Regions from separate parts of the Rothia sp. QJM3NY_36 genome, predicted to be linked through region 1. Evidence: predicted binding sites of a transcription regulator. Region 1 holds the regulator's gene; the other holds the start of a gene.
What was found. The regulator LexA, encoded in region 1, represses DNA repair genes until DNA is damaged. The targets are predictions, from matches to a motif close to TCGAACANNTGTTCGA.

Region 1 (8,845 bases):
CCCGCGGCCGCGCGCTGCAGGGCGGCCAGCACCTGGGGATCCGAGTAGGACGGCAGCCAGGGCTCGCCCTTGGCCAGGGCCCACACCCCCGGACGCCGCAGGACGAAGACCAGATCGGTGCCCGGATTCAGGACCAGCAGCTGGTTGCCGTCCTCCACCGCGGCCAGCGCCGTGCGCCGGGCCTCGGCGGCCACCGGCCGGGCCTGCGGATGCCAGGAGGTCAGCGCGTCCACGCTGGTGAACACGGGCAGGGCCCGCCGCCCGTCCGGGGCGCTGATGGAGACCAGGGCCATCTCCGACTCCTTGTCCGAGACCAGCCCGTCCTCGGTCACGTGGGCCTGGGACAGCTCGGCGAGAACCGGGGCGAACAGGCGCGTGCCGCGCAGCGCCTCCAGCACCGACTCCTCGGGGATCTCGGCCCGGGCGAAGGCCTCCAGGGCCTCGGCCACGGGGGCGGGGGTCAGACCGTCGTCCTGCGGATACGCGTGGGTGTGGGAGGTCCCCTCCCCCAGGTTGCGGCCCTTCCACGGCTGCCCGCCGGTGTCCGTCTCCCGGCCGGCGCTGCGCAGCTGCGCCTGGATGTGAGCCGGCAATTCCCGCGGGCTCATGCCTCGGGCCGCCCCGCCGCGTCCAGGGCTTCGGCCAAGGTGAAGCGCCCGGCGTACAGGGCCTTGCCGACGATCGCGCCCTCGACCCCGTGCGGGACCATGGCCCGCAGCGCCTCCAGGTCCGCAAGCCCCGAGATGCCGCCGGAGGCGACGACCGGCCGATCCGTGCGCCGGGCGACCTCGGCCAGCAGCTCGGTGTTGGGCCCGCGCAGCGTGCCGTCCTTCGTCACGTCGGTGACGACGTAGCGGGCGCAGCCGTCGGCGTTGAGCCGGTCCAACACCTCCCACAGGTCCCCGCCCTCCTCGGTCCAGCCGCGGGCCGCCAGGGTCGTGCCGCGCACGTCCAGCCCGACGGCGATGCGCTCCCCGTGCTCTGCGATGACCCGGCGCGTCCACTCCGGGTCCTCCAGGGCGGCGGTGCCGAGGTTGATCCGGGCGGGCTCCAGGCTCAGGGCCCGGCGCAGCGAGGCATCATCCCGGATCCCTCCGGACAGCTCGATCTTCAGCCGCACCCGCTCGGCGACCCGGCGCAGCACCTCGGTGTTCTCCCCACGCCCGAAGGCCGCGTCCAGATCAACCAGGTGCACCCATTCGGCACCGGCCTCCTGCCAGGCCAGGGCCGCCTCGACGGGGTCGCCGTAGCCGGTCTCGGTGCCGGCTTCGCCCTGGACCAGGCGCACGGCCTGGCCCCCGGCGACGTCCACGGCGGGCAGCAGCTGCAGGCGGGGGGTGCTCATCGGGATGGTGCTCCTGTTCGTTGCGGATGGTGCGCGCGGGCGCGGGCGGGATGGCCGCGCCCGGCGCTCAGTCGAGGGTGACGACGTAGAGGCCGTAGGCGAAGAAGGCCGCGCCAAGGATCCACAGCACGACCTGGGCGATGAGCGGCAGCTTCTGCCGGCGGAAGGAGATGCCGCCGCCGACGAGGAAGGCCCCGAAGATCATCAGCAGCAGACCGGAGGTCAGGGGACTCATGCGCGCTCGCCCTCCTCGGCGTCGACGGCGGGCGCGGTCTCCTGCGCCCGGGCGGGGTCTGGGAAGTCCTCCTCGGACTCGGGGCCGCGCGGGGCCATCCGGCCGGTGCGCAGCAGGGTGTCCAGCCAGTTGCGCAGCAGCCGCAGCCCGGCGTCCGCGGACTTCTCCGGGTGGAACTGGGTGGCGCTCAGCGGCCCGTTCTCCACGGCGGCGATGAACGGCACCCCCTGCTCGGCCCAGGTGACCTGCGGGGGCCGGATGTGCTGGCTGGTCTGGGTGAACTCCCAGCGCTGCACCGCGTAGGAGTGCACGAAGTAGAACCGCTCCCGCTCGATCCCGGCGAACAGCCGGCTGCCCTCCGGCGGGCGCACGGTGTTCCAGCCCATGTGCGGGACCACGTCTCCGGGCAGCTTCTCCACGGTCCCGGGCCACTCCCCCAGTCCCTCGGTGTGCTCCCCGTGCTCGGTGCCGGCTTCGAAGAAGACCTGCAGCCCCACGCAGATGCCCAGCACGGGCCGGCCGCCGGCCACCCGGCGTCCGATCAGCCGCGGGGCATCCACGGCGCGCAGGCCGTCCATGACGGCGCCGAAGGCCCCGACGCCGGGGACCACGAGGCCGTCGGCCTCCAGCACGTCCTGCGGGCGCCGGGAGAGCACGACGTCGGCCCCGGCGGTCTCCAGGGCGCGCACGGCCGAGCGGACGTTGCCGGCCCCGTAGTCCAGGACGGTGACGGTGGGCTTCACGGGCTGCGATCCAGTGGTGCTCACAGCGCCCCCTTGGTCGAGGGGATGGCCTCCGGGACGCGGGGATCCGGCTCGACGGCCTCGCGCAGGGCCCGCGCCAGGGCCTTGAACTGGGCCTCGGCGATGTGGTGGGGGTCCCGGCCGCGCAGCAGGTCCACGTGCAGGCAGATCCCGGCGTGGTAGGCGATGGCCTCGAGCACGTGGCGGACCATGGAGCCGGTGAAGTGCCCGCCGATCAGGTGGTGGGCGAAGGCCTCGGACTCCCCCTCGTGCACCAGGTAGGGCCGCCCCGAGATGTCCACGACGGCCCGGGCCAGGGCCTCGTCCAGGGGCACGGTGGCCTGGCCGAAGCGGCGGATGCCGCGCTTGTCGCCCAGGGCCTCGCGCAGGGCCTCGCCCAGCACGATCGCGGTGTCCTCGACGGTGTGGTGCACGTCGATCTCGGTGTCTCCGCTGGCCTCGACCTCCAGGTCGATCAGCGAGTGCTTGGACAGGGCGGTGAGCATGTGGTCGTAGAAGGGCACGGTGGTGCTGATCCGGGAGACGCCGGTGCCGTCCAGGTTCAGGCTGAGCCGGACCGTGGACTCACTGGTGGCGCGGGTCAGGGAGGCCGTGCGGCCGCCCGCCCGGGCGGGCTGGGCGTCAGGGGTCTGCATTCGATGCTCCGTAGCGGTGTCGGCGGTGGGTCGGCGCGCCCCGCGGGGCCCGTGAGATCCGGGCGCCCGGGGCGGGGGTGGTCTCAGCGGCGGTCGGGCAGGTGCCGTTCCAGGCTGTCCAGGAAGGCGGTGGTCTCCTCCTCGGTGCCGGCGGTGACCCGCAGGTGCCCGGGGATCCCGACGTCGCGGATCAGCACGCCGTCGCCCAGCAGGTCCTCCCACAGGCCCTGGGCATCGGACAGGCCCCCGAAGAAGACGAAGTTGGAGTCCGAGGCGGCCGGCTCCAGACCCAGCTGCTCCAGACGGGTCACGATCCGGTCCCGCTGTTCGCGGATGCGTCCGACCTGCCCCAGCAGCTGGTCCCGGTGGCGCAGCGCCGTCAGGGCGACGGCCTGGGTCACCGCGGAGAGGTGGTAGGGCAGGCGCACCAGCATGACGGCCTCGACCACGGCCGGATCCGCGGCGAAGTAGCCGACCCGGGCCCCCGCCAGGGCGAAGGCCTTGCTCATGGTGCGGCTGACGACCAGGCGGGGCCTCCCGGGCAGCAGGGACAGCGCGGTGGTGTCCGGATCGCGGGCGAATTCCGCGTAGGCCTCATCCACCACGAGCATCCCGCCCAGCTCCTCGACGGCCTCGTAGGCGGCCAGGATGGTCTCCGGGGAGAGTGCCGTGCCGGTGGGGTTGTTGGGTGAGCACAGGATCGTGACGGTCGGCCGGTGCTGGCGGATCTGGCGCGCGGCATCCTCCGGGGAGAGGGTGAAGTCCGCGGCCCGCCGCCCGGCGATGTACTCGGTGTTGGTGCCGGAGGCCAGGAGCGGGTACATGGAGTAGGTGGGCGCGAAGCTCAGCACGTTGCGGCCGGGCCCGCCGAAGGCCTGCAGCAGCTGCTGGAGGATCTCGTTGGAGCCGTTGGAGGCCCAGACCTGGCGTTCGGTGATGCCGTGGCCGAGGTAGTCCGCCAGCTCGCGGCGCAGCTGCGGGAAGTCCCGGTCCGGGTATCTGTTCAGCCCGGCCGCGGCCTCGGCGGCCGCACTGCCGATCGCCCGGATCAGCTCCTCGGGCAGCGGATGGGTGTTCTCGTTGACGTTCAGGGCGTAGGGCACCTGGATCATCGGGGCGCCGTAGGCCCTGTGGCCGCGCAGGTCATCTCGCAGCGGCAGGGAATCCAGGATGGCGGCTTCCGCATCGGGGCTGGCTGCATCACTCACGGTGCCATCCTAGTGGAGTCCCCGTTCGCGTGAACCCGGAACCCTGCGGTCTCACGGCGCGGCGGTCTCCGGCTGCGGCACCACCAGGCGCTGGCCGGGCCGCACGGCGCTGTCCTGCAGGTCGTTCAGGTCCACGATCCGCTCCACCGCGGCCCGCGGGTCGGACTCCGGATCCGCCTCCTGTGCGAGGCTCCAGAGGGTGTCCCCGGCGGAGACCACCACGACGCGGGTCTGCGCCCCGCTCGGCGCGGCGTCGCCGGCCTGGGCCTGCGGGCTCAGCACCAGAAGCAGGGCCCCGGCCAGCACCGCGACGGCCCCGAGCAGCACCGGCAGGCCGATGAGCAGGAGGCGTCCGCGCCGGGTGAGCCGCAGCGTCGGGCGGGCCGCGCGCTCCGGACGGCGGCGCAGCAGCCGGGTGCGGCGCGCGGCCGGACGGGCGCAGGCGGGGCGGGTGCAGGCGGGTGCGCCTGCCGGATGGGCACCCCGGCGCGGCCCGGTGCGGAACCCGATGCGGAACGGGCGGGGTGCGGTGAGCGCGATGCTCATGGCGGCCTCCTAGCGGTGATTGACGCTCGATCGCCTTCGAAGACGTGTTCGAGTTCGCACATCTGTTCTACCAGGGCGATCGAAGACTGTCGAGGGACTAGAACATGTGTTTGATCCGACACGCGGTCTCGCCTACGCTGATGGGAGCAGTCCACACCCCCGGACTGACAGATCGAACACCTCCAGGAAGGACCCGACGGTGGCCCGAGAGCACGGAGCAGCCCCCCACGGAGCCGAGGCCTCCGCCCGCAAGCCCCTCACCGCGCGCCAGCGCACCATCCTGGAGGCCATCTCCGCCTCGATCAGCGCGCACGGCTACCCGCCGTCGATGCGCGAGATCGGCGACGTCGTCGGGCTGTCCAGCCTCTCCAGCGTCACCCACCAGCTCTCCCGGCTCGAGGCCCTGGGCTACATCCGCCGCGATCCGAAGCGGCCGCGGGCCATCGAGGTGCTGGCCGAACCCCGCCGCACCGACATCCGCCCCTCCGGGCAGGGCCCCGCGCAGGAGGAGCAGTCGGACCCCGCCCCGAGCGCGCAGCCGACGGCCGAGGCCGCAGCCGACGTGGTCCCGCTGTTCCCCACCGCCGCGCCGGAGGCCGAGGAGGAGCAGGGGCAGAACATCAGCGTGCCGCTGGTGGGGCGCATCGCCGCCGGTGTGCCGATCACGGCCGAGCAGCACGTGGAGGACACGATCTCCCTGCCCCGACAGCTGGTGGGCCAGGGCGAGCTGTTCATGCTCGAGGTGCGCGGGGATTCGATGGTCGAGGCCGCGATCTGCGATGGCGACTGGGTCGTGGTGCGCCAGCAGAACACCGCCCAGAACGGGGACATCGTCGCCGCCCTGCTCGATGACGAGGCCACCGTGAAGACCTTCCGACAGCGCGACGGGCACACCTGGCTGCTGCCGCAGAACCGCCAGTACGAGCCGATCCTCGGCGATCACGCCAGCATCATGGGCAAGGTCGTCTCGGTGCTGCGCGCCGTCTGAGTCCGGGCTTTGAGGCCCTCGCCTCAGCCCGCGTGCAGCCGCCGCAGCGCCCCCGTGACCACGGGCAGGCGGTCCGTGGTCCACAGCGGCGGCAGGGCCGCCCGCAGGAACCCGCCGTACCGGGCGGTGGCCAGCCGGGAATCCAGCACAGCCACGACCCCGCGGTCCTCGCGGGAGCGGATCAGGCGCCCGGCCCCCTGGGCCAGCCGGATCGCCGCGTGGTAGGCGGAGACCGCCATGAAGCCGTTGCCCCCGCGCCGGCCCACCGCCCGGGCCCGGGCGGTGGCCAGCGGATCATCCGGGCGCGGGAACGGGATCCGATCGATGAGCACCAGGCGGCAGGAGGGCCCCGGCACGTCCACGCCCTGCCACAGGCTCATGGTTCCGAACAGGCACGTGTCCTCCTCGGCCGTGAACCGCTCGACGAGACCGCGCAGCGAGGACTCCCCCTGCACCAGCACCGGCAGGTCGGAGTGCTCGCGCACGTACTCGGCGGCCTGCTGCGCGCCGCGACGCGAGGAGAACAATCCCAGCGCCCCGCCGCCGGAGGCCTCCACCAGCTGCAGGATCCGCTCCAGCTGCTCCTCCGAGACCCCGCGCCCCGGCTTGGGCAGGTCCCGGGCCACGTAGAGCATCCCCTGCTTCGGGTAGTCGAAGGGCGAGCCGACGTCCAGCCCCTCCCACGCCGGGGCCTTCTCCCCCTGCAGCCCGAGGGAGCCGGCGACCTGATCGAAGGAGTCGCCGATGGCCAGGGTCGCCGAGGTCAGCACCACCGTGCGGTCCTGGAACAGCCCCTCGCGCAGGCGCCCGGCCACGGACAGCGGGGCCACATGCAGCGTGGCCGGGTCCGTGTCCGCGGCGCTGACGTAGCCGCGTCCCGGCTCCCAGCCGCCGGCCCGGGAGATCCACACGACCTCGAAGCGCCCGTCCGCGCTGAGCATCCGCTCGGCCAGCTCCAGGACCTCGGTGAGCTTGGCGCGGGCGGTCTGGCGCCCGGCGTCGGAGTCCTTCGCGTCGGCCTTGGTGTCGGACAGCGCGGCCCGGGCGGCGTCGCGCACCTGCTCCATGGCCCGGGCGATCCCCGGCTCCAGCCCCTGCGGCATGAGCTCGGCGGGCCGGCCGGAGCAGGCCTGCTCCAGGGCCTCGGCCGCGGAGCTCAGCGGCTCCGAGGCCGCCTGGGTGTTCGTGCGCACCGCCCGGGCCGCGGAGCGGACCATCAGCGGGGACAGGGCGCCGGTCACCGCGCCGGTCACGCGGTCCACCAGCTCGTGGGCCTCGTCGACCACCACGACGTCGTGCTCGGGCAGCACCCCGATCCCCTCGAAGGCGCTGATCGCCAGCAGCGCGTGGTTGGTGATCACGACGTCGGCCTCCCCCGCCCGCTGCCGGGCCCGCTCGGAGAAGCACTCCTCCACCAGGGGGCAGCGGCGCCCCAGGCACTCCGAGGCCGTGACCGAGACCTGCCGCCAGGCCCGGTCCGAGACGCCCGGGCGCAGGTCATCCCGGTCCCCGGTGTCCGTGGAGTCCGCCCAGGCGCGCAGGCGCACCACCTCCTCGGCCAGCGAGTCCGGGGCGGGACGGGGATGCCCACTGGCGGCCTGCCCCTGGCTGTTGAGGTTGAACAGCGCGTCCGGGTCCTCATCCTCCGGGTAGCCGCCCTCCAGCTTGTGCAGGCACACGTAGTTGCTGCGCCCCTTCAGCAGGGCGACCTCCACCTCGCCCTCGAGGCGATCCTCGAGGGTCTCCAGCAACCGGGGCACGTCCCGGCCGACGATCTGCGCCTGCAGGGCCAGGGTCGCGGTCGCGACGACGACGGGCTTGTCCGCGCCCAGGGCGTGCTGGATGGCCGGGACCAGGTAGGCCAGGGACTTGCCGGTACCGGTGCCGGCCTGCACCAGCAGGTGCCGCCCCGTCTGCAGGGCCTGGGCCACGTGCGCTGCCATGATCCGCTGCCCGTCGCGGCGCTGCCCGCCGGTGCGCTCGATCGCCGTGTCCAGCAGCGCCAGGGCGTCTTTGGCCCCGGGCAGGGTCTCCGGCTCCGCACCGGTCGGGGCGTGCACGTCCTCGGCGGCCTCCGCGGGTGCCGAGCCTCGCGTGGGGTCCGGGTTGGTGCTGCTCACGGGGCGGTCACGGCGTAGGGCTGCAGCTCCGGGGCGGTCTCCTCCCGCACCAGCACGCTCATCCGGGTCCCGTCCTCCTCGAACGCGGTGGACAGGATCTCCGCGTCCCACTCGTGCAGCCGGGAGACCACCTCCCCGTGGGTGTAGGGCACCAGGATCTCCATGCGCACGCTGGGCCGAGGGATGGTCCGGGAGATCAGCTCCTTCAGCTCCGGGATCCCCTCCCCGGTCTTCGCGGAGACGATCGCATGGTGGGGTTCGCGCAGCCGGATGCGATCCAGAACGAAGGGGTCCGCGGCGTCGGCCTTGTTCAGCACGATGATCTCCGGGACGTCCTGCGCGTCCACCTCGGCCAGGACCTCGCGCACCGCGCGGATCTGGCCCTCCGGGTCCGGGTGGGAGGCGTCCACCACGTGCAGGATCACGTCCGCGTCGGCCACCTCCTCGAGGGTGGAGCGGAAGGCCTCGACCAGCTGGGTGGGCAGGTTGCGCACGAAGCCGACGGTGTCCGAGAGGGTGTAGCCGATGCCGTCCGGGGTCTCGGCCCGGCGCACCGTGGGGTCCAGGGTCGCGAACAGGGCGTTCTCCACCAGCACCCCGGCGTCGGTGAGCCGGTTGAGCAGGGAGGACTTGCCGGCGTTGGTGTACCCGGCGATGGCCACGGAGGGGATGTGGTTGCGACGCCGGTTGGCCCGCTTGGTCTCCCGGGCCGGCTTCATCGCGGCGATCTCCCGACGCAGCTTGGCCATCCGCTGGCGGATGCGGCGCCGGTCCAGCTCGATCTTCGTCTCACCGGGACCGCGCGAACCGATCCCCTCGCCGCCGGCCGCCCGACCGCCGGCCTGGCGGGACATGGACTCGCCCCAGCCGCGCAGGCGCGGCAGCAGGTACTCCAGCTGCGCCAGCTCCACCTGGGCCTTGCCCTCCCGGGACTTGGCGTGCTGGGCGAAGATGTCCAGGATCAGCGCGGTGCGGTCGATGACCTTGACCTTGACGATGTCCTC
Region 2 (8,845 bases), 490 kb from region 1:
CCACGCCTGGGAGAACGGCCCGAAGTAGCGGGTGCCCTTCTTCTTCTCCCCGCGCATCACCTGCGCGCGGGGGTACTTCTCGGCCATGGACACCGCGAGGTACGGGTAGGACTTGTCGTCCCGGTATTTGATGTTGAACCGCGGGGTGTACTGCTTGATCCAGGTGTATTCCAGCTGCAGGGATTCCAGCTCGGAGGCCACCACGGTCCATTCGACCCCGGCCGCGGTGTGGACCATCGCGTAGGTCTTCGGCGCCAGCTGCTCGGGTTTGGCGAAGTAGCTGGTCAGCCGGTTGCGCAGGTTCTTGGCCTTGCCCACGTAGATGACCCGCCCGACGTCGTCCCGGAAGCGGTACACGCCGGGGTCGGTGGGGATGTCCCCCGTGCGGGGCCGGTAGGTCGCCGGATCGGCCATGGGAAGGGTGTCCTCCTGAGTGCTCGGGCACCGGGTCCTCCCCGCGGGACGTCAGGCGCCGGCGTCCTTGGCCAGGGAGGGCGAGGTGTTGTATTCGTTCTTGCGCGGCTGCCCGCACAGGCGGGCGATCTCGTCCATGATCGCGTCCGTGGTGGCCCGCCGCTGGGCCCCGGACTGCTTCTCGCCGAGCTTCTCGAAGCTCATCGGCTCGCCGACGCGCACCGTGAAGCGCACCGGGCGCAGCAGCTTCGTGCCGGGCGGCTGGATCCGCTCGGTGCCGATCAGCCCGACGGGGACGACGGGGGCGCCGGTCATGTGCGCCAGCCACGCCACCCCGATCTTGCCGCGGTAGAGGTAGCCGTCCAGGGAGCGGGTGCCCTCCGGGTAGATCCCGAAGACCCCGCCGCGCTCCAGGCGCTCCAGGCCGATCTCCAGGGCCTTGAGCCGTTCGATCTGATCCGCGCGGTTCACGGGGATGATGTCGATCAGCTCGAAGATCCGCTTCATCAGCCGACCCTTGAACCCCGGGGAGTTCACGTACTCGGCCTTCGCCAGGAAGGCCACCCGCCGCGGCATGAGCGCGGAGATGATGACGGAGTCCAGGAAGGCCCGGTGGTTGGAGGCCACGATCACGGGACCGGAGGCGGGGAAGCGCTTCAGACCGGTGACCCTGGCCCGGAAGACGGTCTTGATCAGGCCGGTCACGGCCGTCTGCGTCAGCCGGTACAGCTTCTCCATGGGTCTGGTCAGGGTCCTTCCCTCATCCGAGCCGGCGACCTCGCCGGTGTGGTGCGCGTGTCATGAACACTGTACATTTCCCCGACACCGGCTCCCACCCCCGGGCGCGGCACGTCACGGCGGCGAGGTCATCCCGTCCCCTCCAGCCGCAGGTCGCAGCGCCGGGCCAGCTGGGCCCGCAGCGCGTCGACGTCCTCCGCGACGGCGGCGGCCCCGTGTGCGGTGAGCTCTCCGGGGGCGGCGAACCCCCAGGCCACCCCGACGCAGTCCAGGCCGTGGACCCGGGCGCCCTCGACGTCGTACTCCCGGTCCCCGACCATCACGGTGCGCCGCGGATCGGCCGCCAGCCCGCGCCGGGCCAGCAGGTCCAGGGCGCGGGCGATGACCCCGGCCTTGTCCACGGGCAGGTGGGCGGTCTCCGAGCGCAGCTCATCCCTCGCCCCGGAGATGACGTCCGCGAGGGCGTCCAGCCCGAAGTGCGCGGCGATCCGCTCGGCGCTGGGCTGCGGCTTCTGGGTGGCCAGGGCCACCGCGGCCCCCGCGGCGCGCAGGTCCCGCAGCAGCTGCGCCACCCCGGGGTAGAGCCGGGAGTCCCGGGCAGCCCGGGCGGGATACGCCTCGCGGTAGGCGGCCAGGGCGGCGCGGCGCTCGGCCGGGGAGAGGTCCGTGTGCCGCTCCAGGCCCACCGAGGCGGGCGGCCCTACGAACCGGCGCAGCGTGGCCTCCTCCGGGCGCGGATGGCCCTGGGCCTGGATGGCCTCGGCGATGGTCTCGGTGATGGCCCCGGCCGGATCCAGCAGGGTCCCGTCCAGGTCGAACAGCACCGCCGGGACGGATCCGGCGGGAGCGCCGCTCACGCGCCGTGCCCGTCGTCGTCGGCCCCGAGGATCTCCGCCAGGAAGCGCCCGGTGTGGCTGCCCGGCTCCTGGGCGACCTGCTCCGGGGTGCCCTGGGCGATGACCTGCCCGCCGCCGGAGCCGCCCTCCGGACCCATGTCCACGATCCAGTCCGCGGATTTGATGACGTCCAGGTTGTGTTCGATCGTCAGGACGGTGTTGCCCTTGTCCACGAGGGACTGCAGGACCTTGAGCAGCTTGGCGATGTCCTCGAAGTGCAGGCCCGTGGTCGGCTCATCCAGCACGTAGATGGTCCGCCCGTTGGAGCGCTTCTGCAGCTCGGAGGCGAGCTTGACCCGCTGGGCCTCACCCCCGGAGAGGGTGGGGGCGGGCTGACCCAGCCGGATGTAGCCGAGCCCGACGTCGACGAGGGTGTTCAGGTGCCGGGCGATCGGGGTGAAGGCGGAGAAGAACTCGGCGGCCTCCTCCACGGGCATGTCCAGCACCTCGGCGATGTTCTTGCCCTTGTAGCGGATCTCCAGGGTCTCCCGGTTGTACCGGGCCCCGTGGCAGACCTCGCACGGCACGTACACGTCGGGCAGGAAGTTCATCTCGATCTTCAGCGTCCCGTCCCCGGCGCAGGCCTCGCAGCGCCCGCCCTTGACGTTGAAGGAGAAGCGCCCCGGCTGGTAGCCGCGCACCTTGGCCTCGTTGGTCTCGGCGAACAGCCGCCGGATGTGGTCGAAGACCCCCGTGTAGGTGGCGGGGTTGGAGCGGGGCATCCGGCCGATGGGGCTCTGATCCACGTGCACGATCTTGTCCAGGTGCTCCAGGCCCTCCACCCGCCGGTGCCGACCCGGAACCTGCTTGGCGCCGTTGAGCCGGTTGGCCAGCGCGGTGTAGAGGATGTCGTTGACCAGGGTGGACTTGCCCGAGCCGGAGACCCCGGTGACGGCGGTGAGCACGCCCAGGGGGAAGGACACCGTGACGTCGCGCAGGTTGTTCTCCTTCGCCCCGACCACCTTCACCATCCGCTTGCGGTCCACCGGGCGCCGCCGCGCGGGCACCGCGATCTGACGGCGCCCGGACAGGTAGGCCCCGGTCAGGGACTCCCGGTTCTCCAGCAGCTGCCGGTACGGCCCGGAGTGCACGATGCGCCCGCCGTGCTCGCCCGCGCCGGGTCCGACGTCGACCACCCAGTCGGATTCCCGGATGGTGTCCTCATCGTGCTCCACGACGATCAGGGTGTTGCCCATGTCCCGCAGCTTGGTCAGGGTCTCGATCAGCCGCCGGTTGTCCCGCTGGTGCAGGCCTATCGAGGGCTCGTCCAGGACGTAGAGGACCCCGACCAGCCCGGAGCCGATCTGGGTGGCCAGGCGGATGCGCTGGGCCTCCCCGCCGGACAGGGTCGCGGCCGCCCGGTCCAGGGTCAGGTAGTCCAGGCCGACGTCGAGCAGGAACTGCAGCCGGGCATTGATCTCCTTGAGCACCTGCTCGGCGATGTGCCGCTCGCGCTCATCCAGGCGCAGCCCGGCCATGAACTCCTGGGCCCCGGTCATCGGCATCGCGGTGACCTCGGCGATGGACTTCCCGCCCACGTGCACCGCGAGCATCGTCGGGTTCAGCCGGGCGCCGCCGCAGGCCGGGCACGGGGTCTGGCGCATGTACTGCTCGTAGCGGTCCTTGGCCCAGTCGGACTCGGTCTCCTCGTGCTTGCGCTGGATGTACGCGTAGACGCCCTCGAAGCCGGAGGTGTAGCGCCGCTCGCGGCCGAAGCGGTTGCGGTAGGCGACCTCCACCTTGAAGTCCTTGCCGTGCAGGATCGCCCGGCGGGCCTTCTTCGGCAGCTCCTCCCACGGGGTGTTCAGGTCGAAGCCGACCTCCCGGCCGAGCCCGCCGAGCAGACGCAGCCAGTACTCGGTGGTGGACTTGCCCTGGGACCACGGGGCGATGGCCCCCTCCCCCAGGGTCTTCTCCGGGTCGGGGACCACCAGGGACTCGTCGACCTCCAGCCGGGAGCCGATGCCGTCGCACTCGGGACAGGCGCCGAAGGGGCTGTTGAAGGAGAAGGAGCGCGGCTCGATCTCGGTCTGGCCCAGCTCGTGGCCGTTGGGGCAGGCGAGGTTCTCGCTGTAGGTGCGGCTGCGCGCCTCGGAGTCCTCGGGCTCGTCCACCCAGTCGATGGTCACTCGCCCCTCGGCCAGACCCAGGGCGGTCTCGATGGAGTCCGTGAGCCGCTGGTGGGCGGAGTCCTTGATGGCGATGCGGTCCACGACCACGGAGATGGTGTGCTTGTACTGCTTCTTCAGGCTCGGCGGCTCGGTGAGTCGGATCTGCTCCCCGTCCACCACGGCCCGGGAGTAGCCCTGCTGGGCCAGGGAGGAGAACAGGTCCTGGAACTCGCCCTTGCGGGCGCGGACCACCGGGGCGAGGACCTGCAGGCGGGTCCGCTCCGGGCGGGTCATCAGCTGGTCCACGATCTGCTGCGGGGTCTGCTTCTCGATCGGCTCCCCGCAGACCGGGCAGTGGGGGTGCCCGATGCGCGCCCAGAGCAGGCGCATGTAATCGTAGATCTCGGTGATGGTGCCGACCGTCGAGCGGGGGTTCTTGGAGGTGGACTTCTGATCGATGGACACCGCCGGGGACAGGCCCTCGATGAAGTCGACGTCGGGCTTGTCCACCTGGCCGAGGAACATCCGGGCGTAGGCGGACAGGGATTCGACGTAGCGGCGCTGGCCCTCGGCGAAGATGGTGTCGAAGGCCAGGGAGGACTTGCCGGAGCCGGACAGACCGGTGAACACCACCATGGCGTTGCGGGGGATCCGCAGGTCCACGGTGCGCAGGTTGTTCTCCCGCGCCCCCTTGACGATGATCTCGGTGGGGTCCTGGGCGCCCGCGGCGGGCGCGGCGGCGGTGGTGCTCATGGGTGCGGGAGGGCTCCCTTCCGGGTTGGGGGCGGCGCGGTCGCCGGGCATTCGAAGATCTATTCTACGGCTCGCGAAGCTGTCCGGAACGACCGCCGGGCGGATTTCCCTCACCGGCGAACGCACCGGCCCGCCCCTTCCGCGCCCCATGAGCCCGGCAGGGGTCGCGGCGTGTCCGAGGCTCACGGGCGCGGGTCCACGGGTGCGGAGGGGCGGTCGCGTTGCGCGTGCGTCACGCGCGTGTTGCGGGGGCGGGGCCGCGGGGCCCTAGAATCGTGCGCATGATGGCACTCGCGACCGAGAAGCTCGACCTGTCCGAGGTGACGATCCGGTGGATCAGCGTCTCCTCGATGGACAACAACGTGTACCTGATGACCTGCCGCTCCACCGGGGCCCAGCTGCTGATCGACGCGGCCGATGAGCCGGAGCGGATCTCCGGGTTGGTGGCCGCCGGGCGCGAGGACGTCTCCGGGTCCTGCACCTGCTGCGGCAACGTGCAGCTGATCGTGACCACGCATTCGCACTGGGATCACGTGCGGGCGCTGGCGGAGATCCGCTCCCGCTCGGAGGCCCTGACCGCCTGCGGGGCGCGGGACGAGCAGGACATCGACGTGCCGATGGACATCACCTTCCAGGACGGGGACACCGCGGATCTGGAGGGCTTCTCCCTCAAGGTCATCGAGCTGCGCGGGCACACCCCCGGCTCGATCGCCCTGGCCTACGAGGACCCGGCCGGGCGCACCGTGATCTTCACGGGCGACTCCCTGTTCCCCGGCGGGGTGGGCAAGACCGACTCTCCCGAGGCCTTCCGCGCCCTGCTGCACGATGTGCGCACCAAGATCTTCGACGTCTACGACGACGACACCCTCATCCTGCCCGGTCACGGCGAGTCCACGACTCTGGGAGCCGAGCGCCCGCACCTGGACGAGTGGGAGCGGCGCGGCTGGTGAGCCGCGGATCGGCAGCCGGGAGCGTGGTCTCGGCCGATCGCTGATCCCTCCCCCGCCCTCCCGACGACGCCGCGACGCCCCGTCGACCGCCCTCGTGCGAGCGGTCGACGGGGCGTCGTCGCGCCTGAACCGGCTCAGAACAGCCCGTGCACGGCGCCGTCGGCGTCGAGCCCGATGCGCTCGGCCGCCGGGGAGGCGGACAGCCCCGGCATGGTGCGCATGGTCCCGCAGATCGCGTAGACGTAGCCGGCCCCGGCGGCCAGGCGCACCTCCCGCACGGGCAGGCGCCATCCCGTGGGGGCGCCCTTCCGGGTGGGATCCGCGGTCAGGGACAGGTGCGTCTTGGCGATGACCACGGGCAGGTCCCCGTAGCCCTGCTCTTCGCAGCGGGCCAGCTGGCGGGCAGCCGCCGGGGCGATCTCCAGCCCGTCGGCCCCGTAGACCTTCCGGGCCACGGCGTCGAGCTTGTCCGTCAGGGAATCCTCGGGGGCGTAGGTGGGCACCAGCTCGTGCGGCTGCTCGCAGGCCTCGGCCACGGCGTCGGCCAGCTCGGTGGCGCCGTCTCCACCGCGGGCCACGCCCTCGTGCACGGCCACCCGCGCCCCGGCCCGCTCGGCGATCTCCCGGATGACGGCGTGCTCGCTGGGGTGGTCGGTAGGGAAGGCGTTGATCGCCACGACGGCGCTGATGCCGAAGCCGCGCAGGATCGCCAGGTGCTTGAGCAGGTTCGGGGCCCCGGCGCGCACGTCCTCGGGGTTCTCGGCCAGCAGCTCCTCGGGCAGGGGCTTGCCGGGCACGATCCGGTGGCGTCCGGAGTGGGCCTTCAGCGCCCGGACGGTGACCACGAGGACCGCGGCGTCCGGGGTCAGCCCGGAGACCCGGCACTTGACGTTGACGAAGCGCTCGGCACCCATGTCCGCTCCGAATCCGGCCTCGGTGATGACGTAGTCGGCGTGCTCCAGGGCGGCGTAGTCGGCGAGGATCGAGGAGTTGCCGGTGGCGATGTTGCCGAAGGGCCCGGTGTGGATCAGGGCGGGGACCCCTTCGAGGGTCTGCATCAGGTTCGGGTGGATCGCGTCGGCCAGCAGGGCCGCCAGCGCGCCGTCGGCCTTCAGGTCCTCGGCGGTCACGGGCGCGCCGTCCCGGGTGGAGGCCACGACGATGCGGGCCAGCCGGGCCTTCAGATCCGCCAGATCCGTGGCCAGGGAGAGGATGACCATGATCTCGCTGGCCGAGGTGATGTCGAAGCCGCTCTGGCGGGTGACCCCGTCCTGGCGCTCACCCAGGCCGATGACGACGTGGCGCAGGGAGCGGTCGTTGATGTCCAGGACGCGCCGCCACGTGATGCTGCGCTCGTCGATGTCCAGGGCGTTGCCGTGGTGCAGATGGTTGTCCAGCAGCGCCGCGAGCATGTTGTGCGCGGCGGTGACGGCGTGGAAGTCCCCGGTCAGGTGCAGGTTGAGCTTGTCCATGGGGATGACCTGCGAGTACCCGCCGCCGGCGGCCCCGCCCTTGATCCCGAAGGTCGGGCCCAGGGAGGGCTGGCGCAGGGTGAGCATCGCGGAGCGGCCGGTGCGCGCCATGCCCTGGGCCAGGGAGACGGAGGTGGCGGTCTTGCCCTCCCCCAGCGGCGTCGGAGTGATGGCGGTGACCAGGACGTAGCGGCCGCGACGCCGTTCGGGGGCGGCGTCGGCGGCGGGCAGGAGCTTGGCGACGTGGCGGCCGTAGGGCTCCAGCCGGTCGCGCTCGATGCCGGCGGTCGCGGCGATCTCCTCGATGGGCCGGGGCTGGGCCTGCTGGGCGATCTCGAGGTCGGAGGGCATGCTCATGGGGACTCCCGTCGTCGTGGGGATGGGTGCGTTCCCTCTCCAGTATGGTGGCGGCGGGACCCAACCCGGCCGAGGCGGCGGGGTCGGGTCGGGCGGGCGCAAGCGGGGCCGACCCGGGCGGGTCGGTAGACTCGGGCCCGATGAGACTGCTCGAAGCCCTGGACCCCCGCCTCGCCGATGACGACCGCCGCTACTTCCGGGGAGATTTCGCCTCGAATCCGCTGACCGCGGAGGAGATCGCCGACGGCTTCTCCCGGTGGATCGACTCCCGGGGGATGCAGCTGTACCCGGCGCAGGAGGAGGCGGTGCTGGAGCTGGCCTCCGGGGCCAACGTCATCCTGGCCACCCCGACCGGCTCCGGGAAGTCCACGGTCGCGGTGGCCGCGCACTTCACGGGCCTGGCCCGCGGGCAGCGCTCCTACTACACGGCGCCGATCAAGGCGCTGGTCTCGGAGAAGTTCTTCGACCTGTGCGCGATCTTCGGCGCGCAGAACGTCGGGATGGTCACCGGGGACTCCTCGATCAACGCCGGTGCGCCGATCGTGTGCTGCACCGCGGAGATCCTGGCGAACGTGGTGCTGCGCGAGGGCGCGGGGGCCGATCTGTGCCAGGTGGTCATGGACGAGTTCCACTTCTACTCGGATCCCCAGCGGGGCTGGGCGTGGCAGGTGCCGCTGCTGGAGCTGCCGCAGGCGCAGTTCCTGCTGATGTCCGCGACCCTGGGGGATGTGACCCGGTTCCGGCGGGAGCTGAGCGAGCTGACGGGCCGGGAGACGGCCTACGTGACCTCCTCGGAGCGGCCGATCCCGCTGCACTACTACTACTCGGAGCAGCCCGTGCACGAGGCCATCGAGGAGCTGGTGCGCACGGACCGGGCCCCGGTGTACGTGGTCCACTTCTCCCAGGCCCAGGCCATGGAGCAGGCCCAGGCGCTGATGAGCATCGCGGTGCTGTCCAAGGAGGAGCAGCAGGCGGTCTCCGAGGCGATCGCGGGCTTCCGGTTCTCGGCGGGCTTCGGCAAGACCCTGAACAAGCTGGTGCGCCACGGCATCGGGGTGCACCACGCCGGGATGCTGCCCAAGTACCGGCGGCTGGTCGAGCAGCTGGCCCAGCGCGGGCTGCTGAAGGTCATCTGCGGCACGGACACCCTCGGC

Region 2: a site for LexA is predicted at 4,964-4,979, ahead of uvrA (excinuclease ABC subunit UvrA). Genes of this name have one in related genera too.

What each region holds. Positions count from the first base shown of each region.
Region 1 is NZ_CM149658.1:804,246-813,090, reverse strand. Features, by position in the region: gene AC0VXQ_RS03545 (SseB family protein) at 1-608, opposite strand, end outside; gene priA (bifunctional 1-(5-phosphoribosyl)-5-((5-phosphoribosylamino)methylideneamino)imidazole-4-carboxamide isomerase/phosphoribosylanthranilate isomerase PriA) at 605-1,345, opposite strand; gene AC0VXQ_RS03535 (hypothetical protein) at 1,413-1,580, opposite strand; gene hisH (imidazole glycerol phosphate synthase subunit HisH) at 1,577-2,347, opposite strand; gene hisB (imidazoleglycerol-phosphate dehydratase HisB) at 2,344-2,979, opposite strand; gene AC0VXQ_RS03520 (histidinol-phosphate transaminase) at 3,063-4,187, opposite strand; gene AC0VXQ_RS03515 (LysM peptidoglycan-binding domain-containing protein) at 4,239-4,733, opposite strand; gene lexA (transcriptional repressor LexA) at 4,933-5,721, shown strand; gene AC0VXQ_RS03505 (ATP-dependent DNA helicase) at 5,745-7,841, opposite strand; gene hflX (GTPase HflX) at 7,838-8,845, opposite strand, start outside.
Region 2 is NZ_CM149658.1:1,299,159-1,308,003, forward strand. Features, by position in the region: gene uvrC (excinuclease ABC subunit UvrC) at 1-414, opposite strand, end outside; gene AC0VXQ_RS05700 (lysophospholipid acyltransferase family protein) at 466-1,152, opposite strand; gene AC0VXQ_RS05705 (HAD family hydrolase) at 1,281-2,009, opposite strand; gene uvrA (excinuclease ABC subunit UvrA) at 2,006-4,912, opposite strand; gene AC0VXQ_RS05715 (MBL fold metallo-hydrolase) at 5,194-5,862, shown strand; gene AC0VXQ_RS05720 (formate--tetrahydrofolate ligase) at 5,997-7,691, opposite strand; gene AC0VXQ_RS05725 (DEAD/DEAH box helicase) at 7,832-8,845, shown strand, end outside.